Regions from separate parts of the Psychrosphaera aquimarina genome, predicted to be linked through region 3. Evidence: predicted binding sites of a transcription regulator. Region 3 holds the regulator's gene; each other region holds the start of a gene.

Region 1 (7,687 bases), on a different contig from region 3:
AACACCTAAGAAGCCGAACTCTGCACTACGTAAAGTAGCTCGTGTTCGTCTAACTAACGGTAACGAAGTAACATCTTACATCGGTGGTGAAGGCCACAATCTTCAAGAGCACAGTGTAATCTTAATCCGTGGTGGTCGTGTTAAAGACTTACCAGGTGTACGTTTCCACACTGTTCGTGGTGCGCTTGACTGTTCAGGTGTTAACGATCGTAAACAAGCCCGTTCTAAATACGGCGCGAAGAAGCCGAAGTCTTAACGGTTCTCCGTTAGTAAGGCCAAGCAAACTTAATTTATTAGTTTTGGGATATCCCTGAAGCAACCGGAGAATTTAAAATGCCAAGAAGAAGAGTCATAGGTCAACGTAAAGTTCTTCCAGATCCTAAGTTCGGATCGGAATTATTGACCAAGTTCATCAACGTAGTAATGTTAGATGGTAAAAAAGCTGTTGCTGAAAAAATCATCTACGGTGCGTTAGATGTAGCTGCTGAAAAATCAGGCAAAGAACACCTTGCAATATTAGAAGAAGCTTTGGACAACGTTCGTCCTACAGTGGAAGTAAAATCTCGCCGTGTAGGTGGTTCTACTTATCAAGTACCTGTAGAAGTTCGTCCAGTGCGTCGTAATACGCTAGCCATGCGTTGGTTAGTTGAAGCTGCCCGCAAGCGAGGTGAGAAGTCTATGGCGTTACGTCTAGCTCACGAATTGACAGATGCAGTTGAGAACAAAGGTTCAGCAGTTAAGAAACGTGAAGACGTTCATAAAATGGCTGAAGCTAACAAAGCATTTGCTCACTACCGTTGGTAGTAAATATAAAATATCTGGAACAGATAAGAGGAATTTATGGCTCGTAAGACTCCAATTGAGCGTTATCGTAATATCGGTATTGTTGCTCATGTAGACGCAGGTAAAACTACGACAACGGAGCGTGTACTTTTTATACCGGTCTTTCTCACAAGATTGGTGAAGTGCATGACGGCGCCGCGACCATGGACTGGATGGAGCAAGAGCAAGAACGTGGTATTACTATCACGTCTGCTGCTACCACCTGTTTTTGGCAAGGGATGAATACGCAATTTGACGAACACAGAATAAATATTATCGATACTCCTGGGCACGTTGACTTCACTATTGAAGTTGAACGTTCTTTACGAGTTCTTGATGGTGCTGTTGTTGTTCTATGTGCATCTTCGGGGGTACAACCTCAAACTGAAACTGTTTGGCGTCAAGCGGATAAATATGCCGTACCTCGTATGGTATTTATCAATAAAATGGATCGCACCGGTGCTGATTTTCATTCCGTAGTTGGTCAAATTAAAGACCGTCTCGGGGCAGTGCCAGTTCCTGTTCAATTACCGATAGGTTGCGAAGATAATTTCAACGGTGTTGTTGACCTGATAAAAATGAAGGCCATCAACTGGAATGAAGCTGATCAAGGCATGAGTTTTACTTATGAAGACATCCCTTCAGAATTAGTAGAAGAAGCAGAAGAATATCGCCAAGAGTTGATAGACGCTGCAGCAGAAGCTAGTGATGAGTTGATGGAAAAATACCTTGAAGGTGAAGAGCTAACTGAAGAAGAGATCAAGTCCGGTCTACGTGAAAGAACATTAAAAAATGAGATTGTACTTTGTGCTTGTGGTTCAGCATTTAAGAACAAAGGCGTACAAGCTGTATTGGACATGGTTGTCGAGTATTTGCCTGCACCAACTCAAGTTCCAGCTATAACAGGTATTAACGAAGACGAATCTGTAGGCGAACGTCCAGCGGACGACAGTGCACCTTTTGCTGCACTGGCTTTTAAAATCGCTACAGACCCATTTGTTGGTACCTTAACGTTTTTCAGAGTTTATTCTGGCGTTGTACAAACTGGCGACAGTGTTTACAATCCAGTTAAATTTAAAAAGGAACGTTTTGGGCGCATTGTACAAATGCACTCGAACAACCGCGAAGAAATTAAAGAAGTACGCGCGGGAGACATTGCTGCTGCAGTTGGTCTGAAAGATGTGACAACGGGTGACACTTTGTGTGATCCTAATCATAAAATTACGCTTGAGCGTATGGAATTTCCAGAACCTGTAATCTCAATAGCAGTGGAACCAAGATCGAAACCTGATCAAGAAAAAATGGGTATAGCGCTGAGTAAATTAGCTGCCGAAGATCCGTCATTCAAAGTTGAAACTGACGAAGAATCCGGACAAATCATTATTTCTGGAATGGGTGAACTTCACTTAGACATAATTGTTGACCGTATGCGTCGAGAATTTAGTGTAGAGTGCAATGTAGGTAAACCACAAGTGGCTTATCGTGAGTGCATAACATCTGCCGTTGAAGTTGAAGGTAAGTTTATACGTCAGTCAGGTGGTCGTGGTCAATATGGTCACGTTTGGCTGAAGCTCAGAACCGATGAGCATTGATAGTGAAGAACCTTACATTTTCGTAAATGAAATTGTTGGGGGGACAGTACCTAAAGAATACATTCCTGCAATTGATAAAGGTATTCAAGAGCAGATGAAGAATGGCGTTCTTGCTGGGTATCCTGTATTGGGTGTAAAAGCCACATTATTTGATGGCTCATTTCATGATGTTGACTCTAATGAAATGGCGTTTAAAATCGCTGCTTCGATGGCATTTAAAAATGGTGCTTTGGACGCGACTCCAAAACTGTTGGAACCTATGATGAAAGTCGAGGTTATAACGCCAGAAGTGTCAATGGGTGATGTTGTAGGTGATTTGAACCGCCGTCGAGGAATGATCGAGGGTATGGATGAAGCACCTGCTGGTCTGAAAGCTATTAAAGCTCAAGTACCACTAGCAGAAATGTTTGGCTATTCAACTGATTTGCGTAGTGCAACTCAGGGTCGTGCTTCATACTCTATGGAGTTCTTGAAGTACGGTGAAGCACCAAATAATGTAGCAGACGCGATAATGTCTGCACGTAGATAATTAATTATTTTTGAATCAATGATCCAAAAGGATCGTATTTAATTTAAGGAAACTTAAAAATGGCTAGAGAAAAGTTTGAACGTACTAAACCACATGTAAACGTTGGTACAATTGGTCACGTTGACCACGGTAAAACTACATTAACAGCTGCTATCTCTGCAGTACTATCTAAAACATACGGTGGCGAATCAAGAGATTTCGCACAAATCGATAACGCTCCAGAAGAGCGTGAGCGTGGTATTACAATCAATACTTCTCACATCGAGTATGACACTCCTACACGTCACTACGCACACGTAGATTGCCCAGGACACGCGGATTATGTTAAAAACATGATCACAGGTGCTGCGCAAATGGACGGAGCAATCTTAGTAGTAGCAGCGACAGACGGCCCTATGCCTCAAACTCGTGAGCACATCCTACTTTCTCGTCAGGTTGGCGTACCTTACATCATCGTATTCATGAACAAATGTGACATGGTTGATGACGAAGAGCTAATCGAATTAGTAGAAATGGAAGTACGTGAACTACTTTCAGAATATGACTTCCCAGGAGACGACATTACCTTTAATCCAAGGTTCAGCGCTTAAAGCGTTGGAAGGCGAAGCAGACTGGGAAGCAAAAATCATTGAGCTTGCAGAAGCACTAGATACTTACATTCCAGAGCCAGAGCGTGACATCGATAAGCCATTCATCATGCCTATCGAAGACGTATTCTCAATCTCAGGTCGTGGTACAGTAGTAACAGGTCGTGTTGAGCAAGGTATCGTAAATACAGGTGATACAGTAGAAATCGTAGGTATCAAAGAAACAACTACTACGACTTGTACAGGTGTTGAAATGTTCCGTAAATTGCTAGACGAAGGTCGTGCAGGTGAGAACATTGGTGCATTATTACGTGGTACTAAACGTGAAGACGTAGAACGTGGTCAAGTATTAGCGAAGCCTGGTTCAATCCAGCCGCACACTAAATTTGAATCAGAAGTATACGTATTATCTAAAGAAGAAGGCGGACGTCACACTCCATTCTTCAAAGGTTACCGTCCACAGTTCTACTTCCGTACAACTGACGTAACTGGTGCTGTAGAGCTTCCAGAAGGCGTAGAAATGGTAATGCCTGGTGATAACATCAAGATGGTAGTAGAGTTAATCGCTCCTATCGCGATGGACGAAGGTTTACGTTTCGCAATCCGTGAAGGCGGACGTACAGTTGGTGCTGGTGTTGTAGCATCAATCTTAGCGTAATTAAGACAGCGTCTTAATGCTTTGAAAAAGGTCACTTAGGTGGCCTTTTTTATTGCCTAAAATTTAATGTAATAACGAAATGTAGAACGAGAATTTAAAACTAGGTGATTACCAGTTCCCTCTATTTTTATAAGTCGCGTCTTTACCGAGCGCTTTTTTAGTGGCTATTGATTGGTTTTTCCCAGCTAAAATTTTAACTTGATACCAACTTTCTTTGGCAAATAGAGCTCTTTCAGAACCATTCCAATTATCGTTGAATAATTTTTTTATCGCAGCTAATACATCTGGCGATTTTTCTATGAGGGATAACGCTAACTGATTGGCTCTGTCTAGTGGATCGTCCGTTACTTCAGTTAACAAATTATATTGTAGTGCTTGCTCAGCCGTTAGTACTTCAGCTGTCATGGTGAGCTTCATTGCTTGATCAATAGGCATTAATTTTCTAACTTGAGTATTACCCGCCATATCGGGTATCAATCCCCATTTACTTTCCATGATACTTAATGAGGCGTCTTGATGGGCTATTCTAAAGTCAGCCCCTAATGCTATTTGTAAACCTCCCCAGCAACGGCCATGAATAGCTGCAATAACCGGAATGTTTAGTTTTCGCCATTCATTTGTTACTTTTTGTGCGAGATTTCGGTTGCCAGGTAACCATTTAAATAATAGTTTTATTGCGTTAATTGGCCGGCTCATTACTGATTTAATATCTAAACCACTACAGAAGTCCTCTCCAGCTCCAGATAAGATAACCACGCGAATACGTTTATTATTATCTATCAATGAAATTGTTTTATTAATGGCTTTGAACATATCCAAATTTAGTGCGTTAAGTTTATCAGGCCTGTTTAATGTTACTTGTGCAACGCCATTGTCTTGAATATTGAGCGTAACTAAATTGGTCGTCATAAAAAGATCTTTATTATTATAATAATTAATACAGTTGTTATAACAAATAATAACAGATAAAAAAATGGGAACCTTGTGGTTCCCATTATTCCTGTTCTTTTTAGTAAGAATGTTTTCTTTGACGTATCTTTTTATCTACCCAACGGCTGGTATTCGTCATCATCTTTTGAACCTTCTTAAGCCATACTTTGGCCTGTTCATACTCTAGACTTAATAGATATAGCCCAGGTAGTAAAAATAGCACTGATGGCCCAGGCAATATAATAAATATTAAACCTGCTAGGGTTAGAGCGCCACCTAGGATAGTTAGGAGTATTTTTTTGATCAATAAATAACTATTCATATTATGAACCTATATTCATTTGGCCACTGATGTTAGATACTTTTAAACCACCAGAACCTGATTCAATGATATTTAACCCACCCGCGTTCTCTATGGTGATATCACCAGAGCCGTCATCCACGGTTACTTTCCCACTGGTATTTAATACAGTGAGTTGACCAGAACCATCATCAATATAAATATTGCCAGAGGTGTTTGATATTGTTAAATCACCTGAGCCATCTTCAACGTTAATATTACCATTGATATTTTCTAACGTTATCCAACCAGAACCATCTTGTAATTGAATATCACCATTAATTTTAGAAATTTCTATTGAGCCGGATCCGTCATCTAAGGTTATAGAGTTATTGATACGTGAAATACTAATGTCACCAGAGCCGTCGTCAATATCAAGTGCGAGTGTTTTAGGCACTGTTACTGTTAAATCTATATAAGGAGAGCTGCCAGACCAACTCCCATAGCTTTTTTGCTCAGCCACTAACATTGCTTGGTTTCCTGACTTTTTTAAAGTGAGGGTGTAACGTCTTTCTTCGTCAGTTCTTATTTTTGCTTCTACCATGATGGTGTTAGTGTCACTGCCAATAATATTTAAATATCCAGCCCCAGCGTCAATATTAAGTTGGCTTAATGCTGTCGCATCTAATTCAAGGGTTTCGTTTAAAGTTACGTTAGCGGTGTGATTGTCTCGGTTGCCTCCTACATGGTATACACAACCAGTGATCAGAGTTAAACAGGTGAAAAGTGGGATGAGTTTTAAAGTTTTTTTCATGGTTTACTTCCAAAATACAGGTTTTAATATGCGTTAATAACGATTAATGTAGCGTTATTAATCAAAAATAGAGCCAATATTTAACTATTTGTTTTAAAAGAAAAATATTAAATTGTATGAATTGGCTCTAGTGATAAAAACTAATCTTTGGTCTAATAAACTAAAAATCAGTCGGCCGTCTTTGTTGAGTTTGAAACTGCTCTGTTAATGGTGTCCATTTCTTGTTTACTTAACTCTCGCCATTGACCAACTCTTAAACCTTTTAAATCTACGTTCATAATTCGAGTTCGTTTCAGTTTAACGACGTCATAACCTAGGTATTCGCACATACGTCGAATTTGGCGGTTTAGTCCTTGAGTTAAAATAATATTAAATTGTTTTGCTCCGACTAATTTGACCTTGCATGGTTTAGTGACCGTACCAAGAATAGGTATGCCTCTTTCCATTTTATTTTTGAACCTGTCATTTAGAGGTTTATCTACCGTTACTAAGTATTCTTTTTCGTGGGCATTCTCAGCTCTGAGTATTTTATTAACAATATCACCGTCACTGGTTAAAAATATTAACCCTTCAGAAGGTTTATCTAAGCGGCCGATTGGAAAAATTCGTTGACTGTGATTGATTGCATCCACAATATTACCTCTTACATGTAACTCAGTCGTGCAGGTGATGCCAATAGGTTTATTGTAAGCAATATATACTCTGTCTGATTTATTGTCTGGCATCGCGCTTATAGGCTTACCATTGACTGTGACTTTATCGTTAGGCATAACTTTTGTCCCTAACTCCGGTATAACACCATTGATTTTGACTCTTTGCTGCTCTATTAATTTATCGGCTTCTCGACGAGAGCAATACCCTGACTCACTAATGAATTTATTAAGACGTTTACCTTGTTGTTCAGTCACAAATTTACTCCAAATAATTGCATACGAACTTTAACATAATCTAAGGTTAAGTTTCATATTGAAAATCGTAGGCAATAAAAAACCCACTTAAAAAAGTGGGTTTTTTTGCGTCTAAAAAGGGTTACTTTTTACCGGCTTCTTTTTCAGCTTTAGCTTTCGCAATTACTTCATCAGAAACACTGCCTGGACAAGGCATGTAGTTTTTGAATTCCATAGAGAATTGGCCGCGGCCAGAAGTCATTGTACGTAATGAACCAATGTAACCAAACATTTCTGAAAGAGGAACGTCAGCTTTGATACGTACGCCAGTAGCACCAGCTTCTTGACCAGCGATCATGCCACGACGACGACTAAGGTCACCGATAACATCACCAACGTGATCTTCAGGAGTAAATACGTCAACCGCCATTACAGGCTCAAGAAGTTGAGCACCTGCTTTAGGGATAGATTGACGGAATGCGCCACGTGCTGCTAATTCAAATGCTACAGCAGATGAATCGACTGCGTGGAAACCACCATCGTAAAGTTCGATTTCAACGTCAAGAACAGGGAAGCCAGCTAAAACAC
Region 2 (7,687 bases), on a different contig from region 3:
ACAGAAATAGCCTAAACGTTCAAATTGGAAACCTTGTTGAGCTTTTGCTTCTACTAAACTTGGCTCAATATAGCCTTGTCTAATAACTAAAGAGTCAGGGTTTAATACTGTGGTAAAGTCTTCAACTGCAGCAGGATTAGCAACGGTAAACATTCGATCATAATCTCTGATCTCAGCTTCAACACCATGAGAGGCTGATACCCAATGGATTACCCCTTTCGCTTTACGACCGTCAGCCGGTAACTTACCTAATGTTGATTCATCGTAGGTGCAATAAACAGTGTTGATATTCCCTTGTTCATCTTTGTCACAACGCTCAGCTTTCACAAAGTATGCATTACGTAAACGGACTTCTTTACCAATCACTAGACGTTTGTATTTTTTATTGGCTTCTTCACGGAAGTCTTCACGCTCAATATAAACCACTTTACTAAATGGTAGCTTGCGCGTGCCCATGCTTTCATCACTTGGATGATTTGGTGCGTCTATCCATTCAATATGGTCATCGGGTAGGTTTTCAATAACCAATTTGATTGGATCAACAACGGCCATAGCACGTGGTGCATTTTCATTTAAATCTTCACGGATACAGGCTTCTAGAACGCCCATTTCAATGGTGTTTTCCATTTTGGTCACACCAATACGTTTACAAAACTCTTGTATTGCGCCTGGCGTGTAACCACGGCGTCTTAAACCAGCTATGGTTGGCATTCTAGGATCATCCCAACCCTGTACATGATTTTCTGTAACTAGCGCATTTAATTTGCGTTTACTCATCATAGTGTATTCAAGGTTTAATCTTGAAAACTCGTATTGATGTGGGCGCGTTTCAATGGAGATATTATCTAACACCCAATCATATAAACGACGGTTATCTTGGAACTCTAACGTACATAAAGAATGTGTGATCCCTTCTATTGCATCAGATATACAATGAGTGAAATCATACATAGGGTAAATACACCATTTGTCACCGGTTTGGTGATGATGGGCAAAACGAACACGATAAATAACAGGATCACGCATACACATGAAGCTAGATGACATATCGATTTTAGCTCTTAAACAACACTCACCATCTTTGTACTTGCCATCACGCATGTCATGGAATAACTGTAAGTTTTCAGCAGGACTGGTGTCTCTATATGGGCTGTTAGTACCTGGAGATGTTAACGTACCTCGCATTTCACGCATGGTTTCTTGGTTAGAGAATTCAACGTACGCTAAGCCTTTATTGATCAGTTCTTCTGCATAACTAAACAACTGGTCAAAATAGTTTGATGAATAACAAATTTCACCACTCCAATTGAAACCTAACCAGCTAACGTCATTTTTTATAGCGTTAACATAGTCAATGTCTTCTTTTTCTGGATTGGTATCATCAAAACGTAGGTTACATAATCCATCATAATCTTGAGCGATGCCAAAATTTAACACGATAGATTTTGCATGCCCAATATGAAGGTAACCATTTGGTTCTGGAGGAAAACGTGTATGGGTTGTAGGGTATTTTCCTGCCGCTAAATCTGCGTCGATGATATTTCTAATAAAATTAGATGGACGATTCTCTACATCCGCCATTTATATAACCTTTTCTAACAATTTAATTGGCGCGAGTATATCATTGCCACTCAGTGTTTTTCCAAGTTTAAATATAGAAATTAATGATTTAATTTATTCAACGGGTTATAAATTAAACTTAAACACTAATTATTGGTTAAATTTACGAAAATAACGCGTATTATAATAACTCAACTATTCGCATTGAGGCTAAGTCATTGTATTTAAAGTAAAATATAACTGGCACTGTATTTGTTATAACAAACACAATAAAGTTAGATTTATCACTTTTTAGATTTAAAAAATTACCTTTCTGTTGGAGAATGTTTAATGAATACATTAAAAAATAAATTAGCCTTACCTGTCATTGCTTCTACCCTATTACTATTTAATTCAGTTTCTGCAAACGCTCACAACAACGAATGCCATTTGTCGTTAAAGAATGATTTATCGGTCACTCCTGATCATATTCGTATCATTGAAGATGATGAAACTATGGTCGATATATACAAAGACCGTATTTTGTTTATAAAAGGTGAACAAATACAGTTAACGGATAAACAGCAATCGATGATTAATGAGTATTCAACTTCCATACGCAAAGCAATACCAGAAGTTACTGAAATAGCAATTGAGGCGGTTGGATTGGCCTTTGAAGGTTTAAATGCTGGTCTTGGTAAATTTGTCGATATGGAAGTTCATGAAGATAAGTTTAAGATAATACAAGAAAAAATAAGAGAAAAATACAATAGTAATGAAGGTCGATATTCAATTACTGAAGGTGAGTTTAATATGGATATTGACGACGGTGAAGTTGACGAGTTAGTTAATGAAATTGTCGATGATATGGTACCCACTATTATTGGTGGTTTAATATCTAATATGGGACAAGCCATCGCCTCAGGTGATGATATAGATTTTGATAATTTTGGCGAGAATATTGAACGAGAGATTGAAGCTAAAGCTGATCTCATCGAAGTTAAAGCGGATGCATTTTGCAATAGTATGAAACGAGTAGACAAATTAGAACAGGCATTGGTAGCCACTAATCCCAAGTTTGTTTATTTAGACTTGTTGGAAATAGAGCACTAATACAAAATCAATAACATTAAGGGGACGTTTTCGTCCCCTTTTTCGTTTAGGTAAATCAATTACAATTAGACCTAATATTACCCTGTTAAATCAAAGTGGTACTGATTGCTGTTTAACTTTTTAAACTTTGGTCCAGCAATGAAGTTGCCTGATAAATAATGTTCAGAGTCCGTAATAGCAATTGACTCTTCGTCTATTAGAATATTCCAGTTTAGTTTTTTTTGTATGTTGCTGGATAATTGTTCTATTAAGGCGGTATTAAATTGAAGGTCATGGTTATTGATCAGTTCAGAAGTCTCTGAACTTCCAATGCAAAGGAGCTTTTGGCATTTGTGTTGTGCTTTTTTCAATTCAGATGCTGACAATGATCGAGTGTAAATCCACAGTCTATCAATACCAAGGTGAACGTCATCTTGTATATAAATATCTGGGTTTATATGCTGAATATTGGGGTTAACCTTAGGTTTAGAATTAAACTTAAATTGTGGTAATAAACAAAGTGTTAATAAGGTCAACACGTTTTTTTTACTATATGTTGGGGTTGCTATAGGAACAGTGATATGTCTTTTTTCACTTGTACCATTATTTAAATTGGTTGTTTCAACCCACAGATTAATTAATTGAGTTTGAGAAGCCATTGTGGCCTCCTGACATCACTGCCTAAGTTAAATGTGGTTAAAATGTATACATAAATTAGACCACATCGCACTATGGGTTAAGTATAGCTATGATTTGTTATGTTTATTTATAATAAGAATTCATTAACTAGGATATTTAAAGCAAGACCGATCATGACCACTCCCATTACCCTATCGAATATATAAGCGTTAGCTTGGAAAAAGTGTTGAACTCTTTTATGGGTTAAAATTAAAGACAAAAAACAAAACCAAATAGCCGTTGCTATAGCCATATATAGGCCATACAACCCCTTAATTACCAGAGGTGTATTTATATCTACAACAACAGTAAACAATGCCAAAAAGAATAAGGTTGCTTTAGGATTAATTCCGTTGGTTAAAAACCCCATTAGGAATGCTTTTTTAGATGAAATAGATCTGACTGGCGAACTATCTTTTATCTTCTGCTCAGATACAGGTTGTGATCGTATCGCTCCAAAGCCAAGATATAACAAGAAACTGGATGCCACTATAATCAACAAATTATAAAGCCAAGGGGTCGTACTTATCACTAATCCGATACCGGCCAACGCATAAGTCACATGTAAAAATATTGCTGAACCAACACCCAAACTAGTGAGTAATGCGATCCTTTTACCGTAATTAATCGAATATTTCATCACAATTGCAAAATCAGGCCCTGGGCTTGTGACAGCAATTAAATGAGCGAACGCTATGGTTAAAAACTCAACACCATATTGACTGTAATCCAACATTATCTCCAATTAATAACAATAAGATGGCAAGTGACTATCACAAACATGTGATGTTTATCTAAATAAGTCAGCCACAATTTGTATAGGATGTTTTAGTAACTTGTTTTCATAACGTTTCACCTGACTACGACAAGAAAAACCGGTTACTAAAACTGGACGATGATTGACCTGCTCAAGTGCAGGTTTCCAACTCAATTGATAGATATCGCTTGAAGCTTGTTGGTTTTTGGCTTCGTGACCAAAGGTCCCTGCCATCCCACAACACCCTGTATTAATAGGGTTAATTGTCATATTTAATTTAGTGAAAATAGTTTGCCACTGAGTGTTTATGTTTGGCAATACTGACTTTTCAGTACAATGTGTCATTAAATTAAACTGTGGCGTTTCATTATTGCTATTCTGCGATAAAGTTTCAGATGACAGATCAAAATCTTGTTGCCATAACCACTCACTTAATAAACTCACCTTATAGTTTACTTTGTCAGCGCCTAGAGACTCAACATACTCATCCCTATATGCAAATACCAAAGAGGCATCCATACCTACCATTGGGATATCGTATGTAGCAATTTGGTTGTAGAAGTTATTAGCCTTAGACGCGATTTTATTAAACTTAGTTAAAAAGCCTTTAACATGTGCCGGTTTACCATTTTCTTTAAAAGGTAAAACAAATGGCTTAAAGCCTAATCCTTTTAATGCAATGACGGTATCAAGCAATAATTGTGACTCGTAAAAGCTAGTAAATGGGTCTTGTACTATCAATACGGCCTTTGACTTATCCGCTGCAGATAATGCTGTTATCTTGTTTTTACTAAACTTAAATTCATCGTCTAAGTGAGTATTCAAATAATCACTAAATTTAGGTGCGTCTAGATAACCGACAATGTTTCTTGTCACCCAAGTGGATAACGGATTATGCATAAACAAATTGCTCAGTTTTGGAGTTTTGGCCAAAGTGGGCAATAAATGTTCTATATTCGCCACTAAATAATCACTTAACGGTCTGAAGTAACGTTGGTGGTACATAGACAAAAATTTAGCTCTAAAGCTAGGAACATCAACTTTTATAGGACATGCCGTGCTACACGCTTTACATGCTAAACAGTTATCCATTGAGTGTTTCACTTCATGGCTGTAATCGTACATCCCCATCTTGGCACCTAAACTTCTAAATGCTTTGTATGGCAAGGTCATTAGTTGAAAAATAGTATCGCGTGACCGATTAAGTTGTTCATCACTGATGTTATTACCTTGTAACCTGATCCACTCACGCATCAGATTGGCTCTACCTTTTGGCGAAAATGAACGGTCTTTTGAATGTTTATAAGATGGACACATTGGGCTGTTAACATCATAATTAAAACACAGTCCATTACCATTGCAATTCACGGTGGTTTCAAAGTTTTCAATAACGGATAATGGAATTTGTTTATCAAAATGAGCACGTTTAATCCCGTCAACAGAGACTAAGTTTTCAGTTGAATCAATTGGCGTACAAATTTTGCCTGGGTTTAGTCGATTGTTAGGGTCAAAGCTTGTTTTTACTTTTCTCAGCTCATTGAATAATGCATCCCCAAAAAACTCTGGTCCATATTCACTTCTGTAACCTCGCCCGTGTTCGCCCCACATCAAACCATTATATTTTGCTGTTAGCTTTACTACTTCGTCAGAGACAACTCTTAACAATTGTTCTTGCGCCGGATCAGTTAAATCTAAAGCAGGTCTAACATGAAGAACGCCAGCATCAACATGTCCAAACATACCGTAATCAAGTTGATGACTGTCTAACAAACGTCTAAAGTCAGCGATAAAGTCGGCTAGGTGTTCAGGCGGAACGGCCGTATCTTCAACAAAGGCAATAGGTTTTTTACTAGACTTAGCATTACCTAATAACCCAACTGCTTTTTTACGCATGGCGTAAATTTTATTAATGGCAGCCAAGTCTTCAATTATTTGATACCCGATCACCCCATTTTCATTATTGTTGGCAATTAACGCATCCAAACGAGCACAAAGGTGTTCTATTTTTTGTTTTTGATTGTCTGGATCCTCATCGTTGTATTCAACAATGTTAAGGCCATTCATGGTTTGATTAGGTACATCTGTGATCAAATCGGAAACAGAATCCCAAATCACATCTTGTTTGGCTAAGTTTAAAACTTTGGAATCAACAGTCTCAACCGAGGTTGCATTGGCTTCAACTAAAAACGGCGAGTTCCTAAGAGCAGAATCAAAGTTGTCATACTTTACATTCACCATCGTTTTGTATTTAGCGATTGGCGTAATGTTTAACTTTGTTTCTGTAATGAAAGCTAATGTGCCCTCAGAACCCGTTAATATACGGGATAAGTTGAAACGACTCATATCCTCATTAAAAACGTGCTCTAAGTCATAACCGGTTAAAAAGCGGTTGAGTCTTGGGAAAGTAGCAAGAATGTTATCGCGATGAGTGGTACATGTATCAAGTACTTGTTTATAAATACTGCTTAATGGACTGTCACTGTTCGCTAATGCTTGAGCTTCGGAGATGGCAATGTCAGACGTTTCTAATCGCTCTCCAGCTATTGTAACGGCTTCTAATGCAATAACATGGTCACTTGTTTTACCGTAAACCAAAGAACCTTGGCCAGATGCATCTGTGTTAACCATACCGCCAATAGTGGCACGATTAGACGTGGATAAATCAGGGGCAAAGAAAAAACCGTGAGGTCTTAAGAAGTCGTTTAACTGATCTTTAATAACACCGGTTTGTACTCTTACCCAACGCTCTTTAACATTAATTTCAATTATCTCACGCATGTGGCGTGACATATCTACTATTAAATGATCTGTTAAGGACTGGCCATTTGTCCCAGTTCCACCGCCTTTTGGTGAAAAACGAAGAGATAAGTATTTATCTTGGTTGGCTAACTCAGTTAAAACTAGGATGTCGTCGGTATTGCGTGGGAACAAAATCCCTTGTGGCAATGCCTGATAGATACTGTTATCTGTTGCCTGTGAGATACGTGCTGAATATGAAGTATCCACATCACCATTAAACTTTAACCCGTTACTTGCAGTAAAGGTTTTGAGCTCGTCACAAAAATTAGATACGGTAACGGATAAGATTTCTTGTTTGGTAATACGACGGATCATAGATAAACGGCTAAAGAATGAGTTATTTAGGCGGTTGATTATAACGAGAAATTTAATAAATGAAATTGTTCAAATCACTTTGTTATAACATTTCATTATTTAACGTATTGATAAGTGGCTTAACTACGCCACTTTACTTAAGGTTCTTGCTTGTTCTAGTACACTAAACCAAGTACCTACATCCATTTCGATGTTCTCGTCATCAGTGTTTTTATCTGTTGTCATCACAGGCGCTTCTGTTACCACATTTGATGTTTTAGATTGGATCTCTTGGTATAACTTAGCTTGTTGGTTTATATCCAAGCTGTTAAATAACTTAGCTGGAATATTGATAGGGTTATTTATTTCACTATTTGTCGAAATAAGTGGTTGAGGGTGTAAATTCAACATGAGACTCACACTTTCTCTATATCCTGAATTAATTAACTGATTGAACATTAAATCTTGTTCATTATTTACTTTATCGATTAATTTTTTAGGTACAACGTGAAATGTTTTTTCTAAATC
Region 3 (7,687 bases):
GAGGTTTCACCGCCGAAGACTTTGCATTAAGTCACCCTGGAGGCTCTTTAGGTCGCAAACTGTTACTAACCACTAAAGATATTATGCATACTGGCAGTCGAATACCACTAGTCACTGAAGCGGCATCGTTAAAACAAGCTATATTAGAAATGTCGAAAAAAGGTTTGGGCATGACTGGAATAGTTAATGAACAGGGACAACTTAGTGGCATTTTTACTGACGGTGATTTACGCCGTTGCTTAGATCAAGATAAACCAATAAATGAAATTATGATCACTGACATGATGACGCGAAACTCTGTTACCGCTCAAGCAAATACATTAGCTGCGCAAACTCTAAATATCATGGAAGCTAAAAAAATTAATAGCTTGTTTGTATTAGATGATACAAATAAACCAATTGGCGCATTAAACATGCATGACTTATTAAGAGCAGGTGTCATTTAATGGAATTATATACTCAGTGGTATCAAGCTATCGCTCCGTCGGTTCAAGCAAAAGCAAAAGATATTAAATTGTTAATTTGTGATATTGATGGCGTATTTTCTGACGGTTCAGTTATTTTAGGCAATAGCGGTGAAGAAATGAAAGCCTTTAATACTAAAGATGGGTTTGGTATTAGAGCCTTAATGGCAGCTGGTGTCGAAGTTGCCGTCATTACGGGACGTAAATCGACTTTACTCGAAATTAGAATGAAAGGACTCGGTGTTAATCATATTTATCAAGGTATGGAAGACAAAGTTTTGGGTTACCGAGAGCTACTTAATAATCTTAACCTTACACACGAACAAGTTGCCTATATTGGTGATGACATTCCAGATGTCCCGGTAATGAAATTAGTCAATTTAGCGGTATCAGTTAATGACGGTCATCCATACGTAAAAAGTATTTCTGATATGGTTACAACCAATAATGGTGGTCGTGGTGCAGTTCGTGAATTAACTGACTTTTTAATTATGATGCAAAAAGGCGAAGAATATCTCACGACGCATTTTGAGGGAACGAGCGCTTAATGAATATTAGACTGATAATATTACTAAGCTTTTTAGTCGTCAGTTTTCTTTGGTGGTTGCCCACATTAGATAGCGAAGATACGGTAAATAGTGACACATTAAGTGACTTAATACCTGAATATACTGCAACCTTCCTACATCAAGAGTTGTTTGATAAAGACGGCAACATTGAACAACAAGTGTTTTCACAAAAGATGGAACATTACGCCGACTTGTCTCTAACTCACTTTAAAAAACCTGAATTTATCATTTATCAAGACAACAAACCTTTTTGGCGTTTATCGGCAAAAATCGGGAATATGCAAGATGGCTTATTACTATTAGAAGAGTCCGTGAGTATGTTACAAGTTTCTGATAATGAATTTGTAAATTCAATCACGACCGAATTTTTAGAAATTAATTTAAACACGAATATGGTCACCACTGACAATGACATTACGATTCAAGGTAAAAATGTTACGGTTCAAGGCAAAGGATTAACAGCGGATCTTGAACTCGGAACTCTCAGCTTGGTTAACCACGTTAAAACGATAATTAAAGGCTCATAGTTATGTATATAAATAAAATAATCACCGGCTTTTGCTCCATGTTACTTCTATTTTCTAGCATAGTATCGGCATCAGAAGACTTAATTATTGATGCTGATAATCAAGATTTAGATTACAAAAACAATACCCTCTACTTCTCAGGTAATGTGGTTGTTAAACAAGGTAGTGTTACCATCAAAGCGGATGAGTTATTTGTTATCACAAAAGAAGGCAACAGCGATAAATTAATCGCTAAAGGCACGCCAGCAATATTTTCGCAAAAAGAACAAAATAACCAAGAGCTATCAGCCCAAGCATTAGAAATAACCTACTTAGTTGAAGCGCAAGTATTGCAACTGGCTGGCTCCGCTAAATTCCAACAAGGTGGATCTGTGGTTGAAAGTGCTAAAATTGAATTTGATCTCAAAGCACAGCGCGTTAAAGCGGAAGGCGATGAAAGCCAAAATGGTCGAGTGACAACTCGTTTAAAAACCAAAAAGATTAATACCAACATCTACTAACTTAGAGAAATTTTATGTCCACTTTAGTCGCCACACATTTAGCTAAGTCATACAACAAACGTCAAGTTGTCAAAGATGTGAGTTTAACAGTACATGCTGGAGAGGTGGTTGGTTTATTGGGTCCAAATGGCGCTGGTAAAACAACCACTTTTTATATGATTGTAGGATTAGTGCCTAACGATAAAGGCAGCATCACATTAAATGATGTAGACCTAAGCCACGAACCTATGCACGTACGAGCTCGCCAAGGCATAGGGTATTTACCACAAGAAACATCTATCTTTCGAAAGTTATCTGTATCTCAAAACATCATGGCTGTGCTTGAAATGCGCAAAGATTTAAATGCCAATGAAAAAGCCGATAAGTTAGACGATCTGATCTCTGAATTTCATATTGAACATATCAGAGACAGCGATGGTATGGCCCTATCTGGTGGAGAACGCCGTCGAGTAGAAATCGCCAGAGCATTAGCTGCTGACCCGAAAATAATCTTATTAGATGAACCATTTGCTGGTGTAGATCCTATATCGGTTATAGATATTAAAAAGATAATTCAACAACTTACAGCCAAAGGTATTGGCGTTCTAATTACCGACCATAATGTGCGAGAAACACTTGATGTCTGCGAAAAAGCGTATATCGTAAGTCATGGAGAACTCATTGCGGAAGGAACTCCTGAACAAGTTTTAACAAGTGAAATTGTAAAACAAGTATACCTAGGCGATCAGTTCAAGTTATAGTAACTATCACTTACGAGTAATCAGTTAAACGCGTTTAAGTAACGGAATTAAATGAGACCTACATTACAACTCAGAATGGGTCAGCAGTTAACAATGACCCCTCAACTGCAACAAGCTATTCGTTTATTGCAATTATCTTCATTGGAATTACAACAGGAAATTCAAGAAGCTCTTGATAGTAACCCGTTGTTAGATGGTGAAGACGAACAGCAATCACAAGATCTTGATGCAGAATATGATGGTGACCTTAAATCATTGCAGGAAGGTACATTAGACACGACTTCCGATGACGACAATGAGTGGTCTCAAGAAGAGATGAGTTCGAACGAAGCTTTGCAAAGTGAAACCATTTCTGAAGAACTCCCAATGGACTCAACGTGGGATGACTACATGAGTGCTGCTCCTGCGAGTTCAGGTCCCGCTTATGAAGGTGAAGACACCGTATACCAAGGTGAGACAACTGAAAATATTCAAGACCATTTATTGTGGCAATTAAATTTATCTCCATTTACCGACGAAGACTTAGCCATCGCAACCGCCATTATTGATGCGGTTGATGAAAAAGGGTTCTTAACTATCTCTACTGAAGATATTGTTGAAAGCATTGACAATGAAGACGTTGAAATAGAAGAAGTTGAAGCGGTACTTAAACGAATTCAGCATTTTGACCCTGTTGGCGTTGCAGCCCGTAATTTACAAGAGTGTTTGTCTATTCAATTAAAACGATTTTCTGACGACACGCCTTGGAAAAACGAAGCTATAGATGTCATCGACAACTACATTGATTTATTAGCCAATCGTGATTACCGCACTCTGTTACGTAAAGCCAAATTAAAAGAACCAGAATTAAAAGACATTTTGGAACTGATCCAACAACTAAATCCTAACCCTGCCAGCATCGTTATTAAAGACGAAATTGACTACGTGATCCCTGATGTAAGTGTGGTGAAGAAAAAAGGCCGTTGGATAGTTGAGCTAAATCCAAATTCTATGCCTAAACTTAAAATAAATGAACAATATGCATCGTTAAGTAAGACATCAAAAAATGCCAACGATACTCAATTTGTTCGTTCTCACTTACAAGAAGCTAAATGGTTTATTAAGAGTTTAGAAAGCAGAAATGACACATTATTAAAAGTATCTAATTGTATTGTTCAACAGCAACAGGCGTTTTTTGAATATGGTCCTGAAGCAATGAAACCTATGGTACTCAATGATGTTGCCGAAATGGTCGATATGCACGAATCAACGATATCTAGGGTTACCACCCATAAATATATGCATACACCTAGAGGAATTTTTGAACTTAAGTACTTCTTCTCAAGTCATGTTAGTACTGAGAATGGTGGAGAATGTTCATCTACTGCAATTAGAGCCCTTATTAGAAAGCTCGTTGCAGCAGAAAACCAAGCAAAACCGTTAAGTGATAGTAAGATTGCAGAGATTTTGGCTGACCAAGGTATCCAAGTCGCCAGAAGAACCATTGCAAAATACCGGGAATCGTTAAACATTCCCCCTTCAAACCAAAGAAAACGTTTGGTGTAAGCCAAGTAAAACTTAATACAGAAGGAATTTCTTATGCAAATAAACCTAACATGTCGTCATATTGACACTACTGAATCTTTAAAAGAATATGTCGATACAAAATTTGCCAAATTAGAGCGACATTTTGATCATATTAATAACGTCCATGTGATTTTAGACGTTGAGAAACTAGCACAGAAAGCAGAAGCAACCATGCACGTAAATGGTGGAGAGCTGTTCGCAACCTCTGAGCATACCGACATGTATGCGGCCATCGATTCATTAATCGATAAGCTTGACCGACAGGTCATTAAACACAAAGAAAAATTAACCAAACATTAATTTAATCATTATTCTGGAAATACCAAGGACGGTATTTCGTAACCTTACCTTTTGAGTACACTTCAAAAGTAAATGTAGTAAATGAACGTCAATGAACCTTAAGTTTCTTCTCCAACCAGAAAGTACAAAACGATTAACTAACTGTGCGAGTAAAAAGAAAGTGCTCGAACAAATCGCCCTGTTAGCCAGTGAACAACTCCCTGACCACTCATTTGATGACATATTAGAAAGTCTAATGAATAGAGAGAAGTTAGGCAGTACCGGAATAGGCAATGGAATTGCTATCCCTCACGGAAAACTAACTAACATAAAAAAAGCCGTAGCTGTTTTTCTAGTTAATCAAGATGCGATCAATTACGACGCCATTGATAAACGTCCCGTTGATATTTTTTGCGCCTTATTAGTTCCGGCAGATCAATGTGATACCCACTTGTCTACACTTGCATCTATTGCTAAGTTATTAGATAACAAAGAAACAGTTAAAAATTTACGCCGAGCTGAAACAGACCTCGACGTTTACAACATAGTTGAAGCAGCATAGATGCATATATTTATAGTCAGTGGTAGGTCAGGTTCAGGGAAGACAGTCGTTCTAAGGGTTTTAGAAGATCTTGGCTATTATTGTGTTGATAACCTACCTGTCAATTTATTACCCGCGTTATCTCATTCTCTTGAAAAAAATTACGACCAAGTTGCCGTAAGTATAGACGTGAGAAATTTACCCACCTCTGAACAAGAATTAATGGATAACCTTGATTTCTTACCAAAGGGCGTCAATGTCACCGTATTATATATTGATGCTAGTGATGAGGTTTTGATCAGACGATACAGCGAGACCCGTCGTCTGCATCCCCTTTCAAGAGGCGAGTCGTCTTTACCAGAAGCGATTTCACAGGAACGTAAATTATTAGATGAATTAGCTAACCGTGCTGATTTATACATAGATACTTCTCAACTTAATGTACATCAATTAACTGAGATGGTACGAGAGAAGATATTAGGTAAGTCATCAAAAGAGCTGGTATTAACCTTTGAATCATTTGGTTTTAAATACGGTGTGCCTAATGATATCGATTTTGTATTTGACGCTCGTTTTTTACCTAATCCTCATTGGGAGCCAGAATTAAGACCGCTTACGGGTTTAGATTTACCGGTTAGAGAGTTTCTTGCTGGCGAGCCTTTAGTGAATAAATTTGTTTTTCAAATTAATAATTTTATGTCCACTTGGTTACCACATTTAGAACGAAATAACCGTAGTTACCTGACTATTGCTATTGGTTGTACTGGTGGTAAACATAGATCCGTTTATATTGCAGAAACATTAGCTAGACAGTTTAAGTCCAGAGATAAAAACATCCGAGTCCGCCACCGTGAAATGGCCCGTTACGAAAGTGAAAAAGATGGAAAGTAGTCGCACCGTAAAAATAGAAAATAAATTAGGCTTGCATGCAAGAGCAGCAACTAAATTAGCTCAATTAGCTCAACAATTTGATGCTTCTGTCACCCTGACTCAGGCCGATAAAACGGCCAATGCTGATAGTGTTATGGCACTATTAATGTTGGCGAGTAATCAAGGCAAAGAGGTAACTATCTCTGCAACAGGAAATGATGCTGAAGAAGCCGTTAATATGATCTGCCAATTAATCAGTAATAAATTTGACGAAGACGAGTAACCTTCACTCCTATATTTTATTAACACAAAAATCAAAGAGTTACTGTTCAAGATAACGCTTGTGCGTTAAACTTTCTCTATATTCCTATTTTGTCTGAAAATATATAAATCAGACTCAAACAAGCATATTCACGATGGGGCTATGCCAGAGCTACTAGAACAAGAATATAACATTCCTATTGATGAACTTAATACCGCGCTTAACAGTGGTATGTTTGTCCACGTTCGAAATATGCTTGAGTCACTTCCGGCTTCCGATATTGCATTATTACTTCATTCTTCCCCACCTAAAGCTAGGACTGTTATTTGGCAACTTATCGACGCCAATATTCAAGGTGAAGTATTAGAAGAACTATCAGATGAAGTTCGTAATCCTATCTTAAAAAATATGAGTCCAGAAAAAGTAGCTGAAGCTGCCGGTAATTTGGACGATGATGACTTTGCCGACGTTTTACGCGGTATGCCAGATGCTGTGTTTAAGAAAGTTTTAAAAAGCATGGATAAACAAGACCAAGCTCGTGCCAAACGAGTAATGGCCTATGGTGAAGAAACAGCTGGCGCTCTAATGAATACCGATACCATTACGGTAAGGCCTGACGTTAGTGTTGATGTCATATTACGCTACTTACGATTAAAAGAATCTCTTCCAGATACTACCGATTATCTTTATGTCGTTGATAAAGATGACACTTTCATTGGCGAAGTATCTTTATCTGCACTATTAACATCTACCACTAGCAAACTCATTTCTGAAGTTATGGAAACAGATTTTGAGGTGATCCCTGCAACCATGCATGACTCTGAGGTTGCTTCCCTGTTTGAACGTTATAACTGGATCTCAGCTCCAGTAATAGACGAAAATGGTATCCTGTTAGGCCGAATTACTATCGATGACGTGGTTGACGTTATCCGTGAAGATGCCGAACACTCAATGATGAGCATGGCAGGTTTGGATGACGAAGAAGATACCTTCGCACCTGCAATTCAAAGTACGCGCAAACGTTCAGTTTGGTTAGGTGTTAATTTATTTACCGCTTTGTTAGCTGCGTTTGTTTCAAGTTTATTTGAATCAACCTTAGATGAATTAGCTGTATTAGCCATATTAAATACCATAGTACCAAGTATGGGTGGTGTTGCTGGTAGCCAAACCTTAACTTTGGTCATTCGTGGCATGGCCGTTGGCCATGTAACCCAAGCAAACTCCCGTTGGCTGTTAGGTAAAGAACTTGCTATAGGATTTTTCAACGGCCTTATCTGGTCAGTATTAATTGCCGGTGTTGTTGCCATCTGGAAACAAGACTTAATGTTAGGCGCAGTTATAGCCTTTGCTATGATGATGAATTTAGTTG

What was found. Region 3 encodes sigma-54, which starts transcription at its own class of promoters, with help from an activator protein. Its sites were predicted from a motif close to GTTGGCACGNNNNTNGNNT; they were not measured.
Region 1: RT723_RS11280 (DUF4097 family beta strand repeat-containing protein) is a predicted target of sigma-54. The motif match lies at 6,272-6,290, and genes of this name have one in related genera.
Region 2: RT723_RS01630 (DUF2884 family protein) is a predicted target of sigma-54. The motif match lies at 1,800-1,818, and genes of this name have one in related genera.

The regions. Positions count from the first base shown of each region.
Region 1 is NZ_JAWCUA010000009.1:16,608-24,294, forward strand. It holds gene rpsL (30S ribosomal protein S12) at 1-256, shown strand, start outside; gene rpsG (30S ribosomal protein S7) at 334-804, shown strand; partial or broken gene fusA (elongation factor G) at 841-2,943, shown strand; partial or broken gene tuf (elongation factor Tu) at 3,003-4,188, shown strand; gene RT723_RS11270 (crotonase/enoyl-CoA hydratase family protein) at 4,297-5,097, opposite strand; gene RT723_RS11275 (PGPGW domain-containing protein) at 5,198-5,440, opposite strand; gene RT723_RS11280 (DUF4097 family beta strand repeat-containing protein) at 5,442-6,212, opposite strand; gene rluF (23S rRNA pseudouridine(2604) synthase RluF) at 6,380-7,120, opposite strand; gene fusA (elongation factor G) at 7,242-7,687, opposite strand, start outside.
Region 2 is NZ_JAWCUA010000001.1:351,094-358,780, reverse strand. It holds gene glnS (glutamine--tRNA ligase) at 1-1,581, opposite strand, end outside; gene RT723_RS01630 (DUF2884 family protein) at 1,891-2,652, shown strand; gene RT723_RS01625 (hypothetical protein) at 2,730-3,290, opposite strand; gene RT723_RS01620 (LysE family translocator) at 3,398-4,045, opposite strand; gene ydiJ (D-2-hydroxyglutarate dehydrogenase YdiJ) at 4,100-7,180, opposite strand; gene RT723_RS01610 (VC2046/SO_2500 family protein) at 7,304-7,687, opposite strand, start outside.
Region 3 is NZ_JAWCUA010000010.1:306,173-313,859, reverse strand. It holds partial or broken gene RT723_RS13335 (KpsF/GutQ family sugar-phosphate isomerase) at 1-446, shown strand, start outside; gene kdsC (3-deoxy-manno-octulosonate-8-phosphatase KdsC) at 446-1,012, shown strand; gene lptC (LPS export ABC transporter periplasmic protein LptC) at 1,012-1,560, shown strand; gene lptA (lipopolysaccharide transport periplasmic protein LptA) at 1,563-2,060, shown strand; gene lptB (LPS export ABC transporter ATP-binding protein) at 2,075-2,800, shown strand; gene RT723_RS13310 (RNA polymerase factor sigma-54) at 2,852-4,345, shown strand; gene hpf (ribosome hibernation promoting factor) at 4,379-4,666, shown strand; gene ptsN (PTS IIA-like nitrogen regulatory protein PtsN) at 4,758-5,207, shown strand; gene rapZ (RNase adapter RapZ) at 5,208-6,077, shown strand; gene RT723_RS13290 (HPr family phosphocarrier protein) at 6,067-6,339, shown strand; gene mgtE (magnesium transporter) at 6,481-7,687, shown strand, end outside.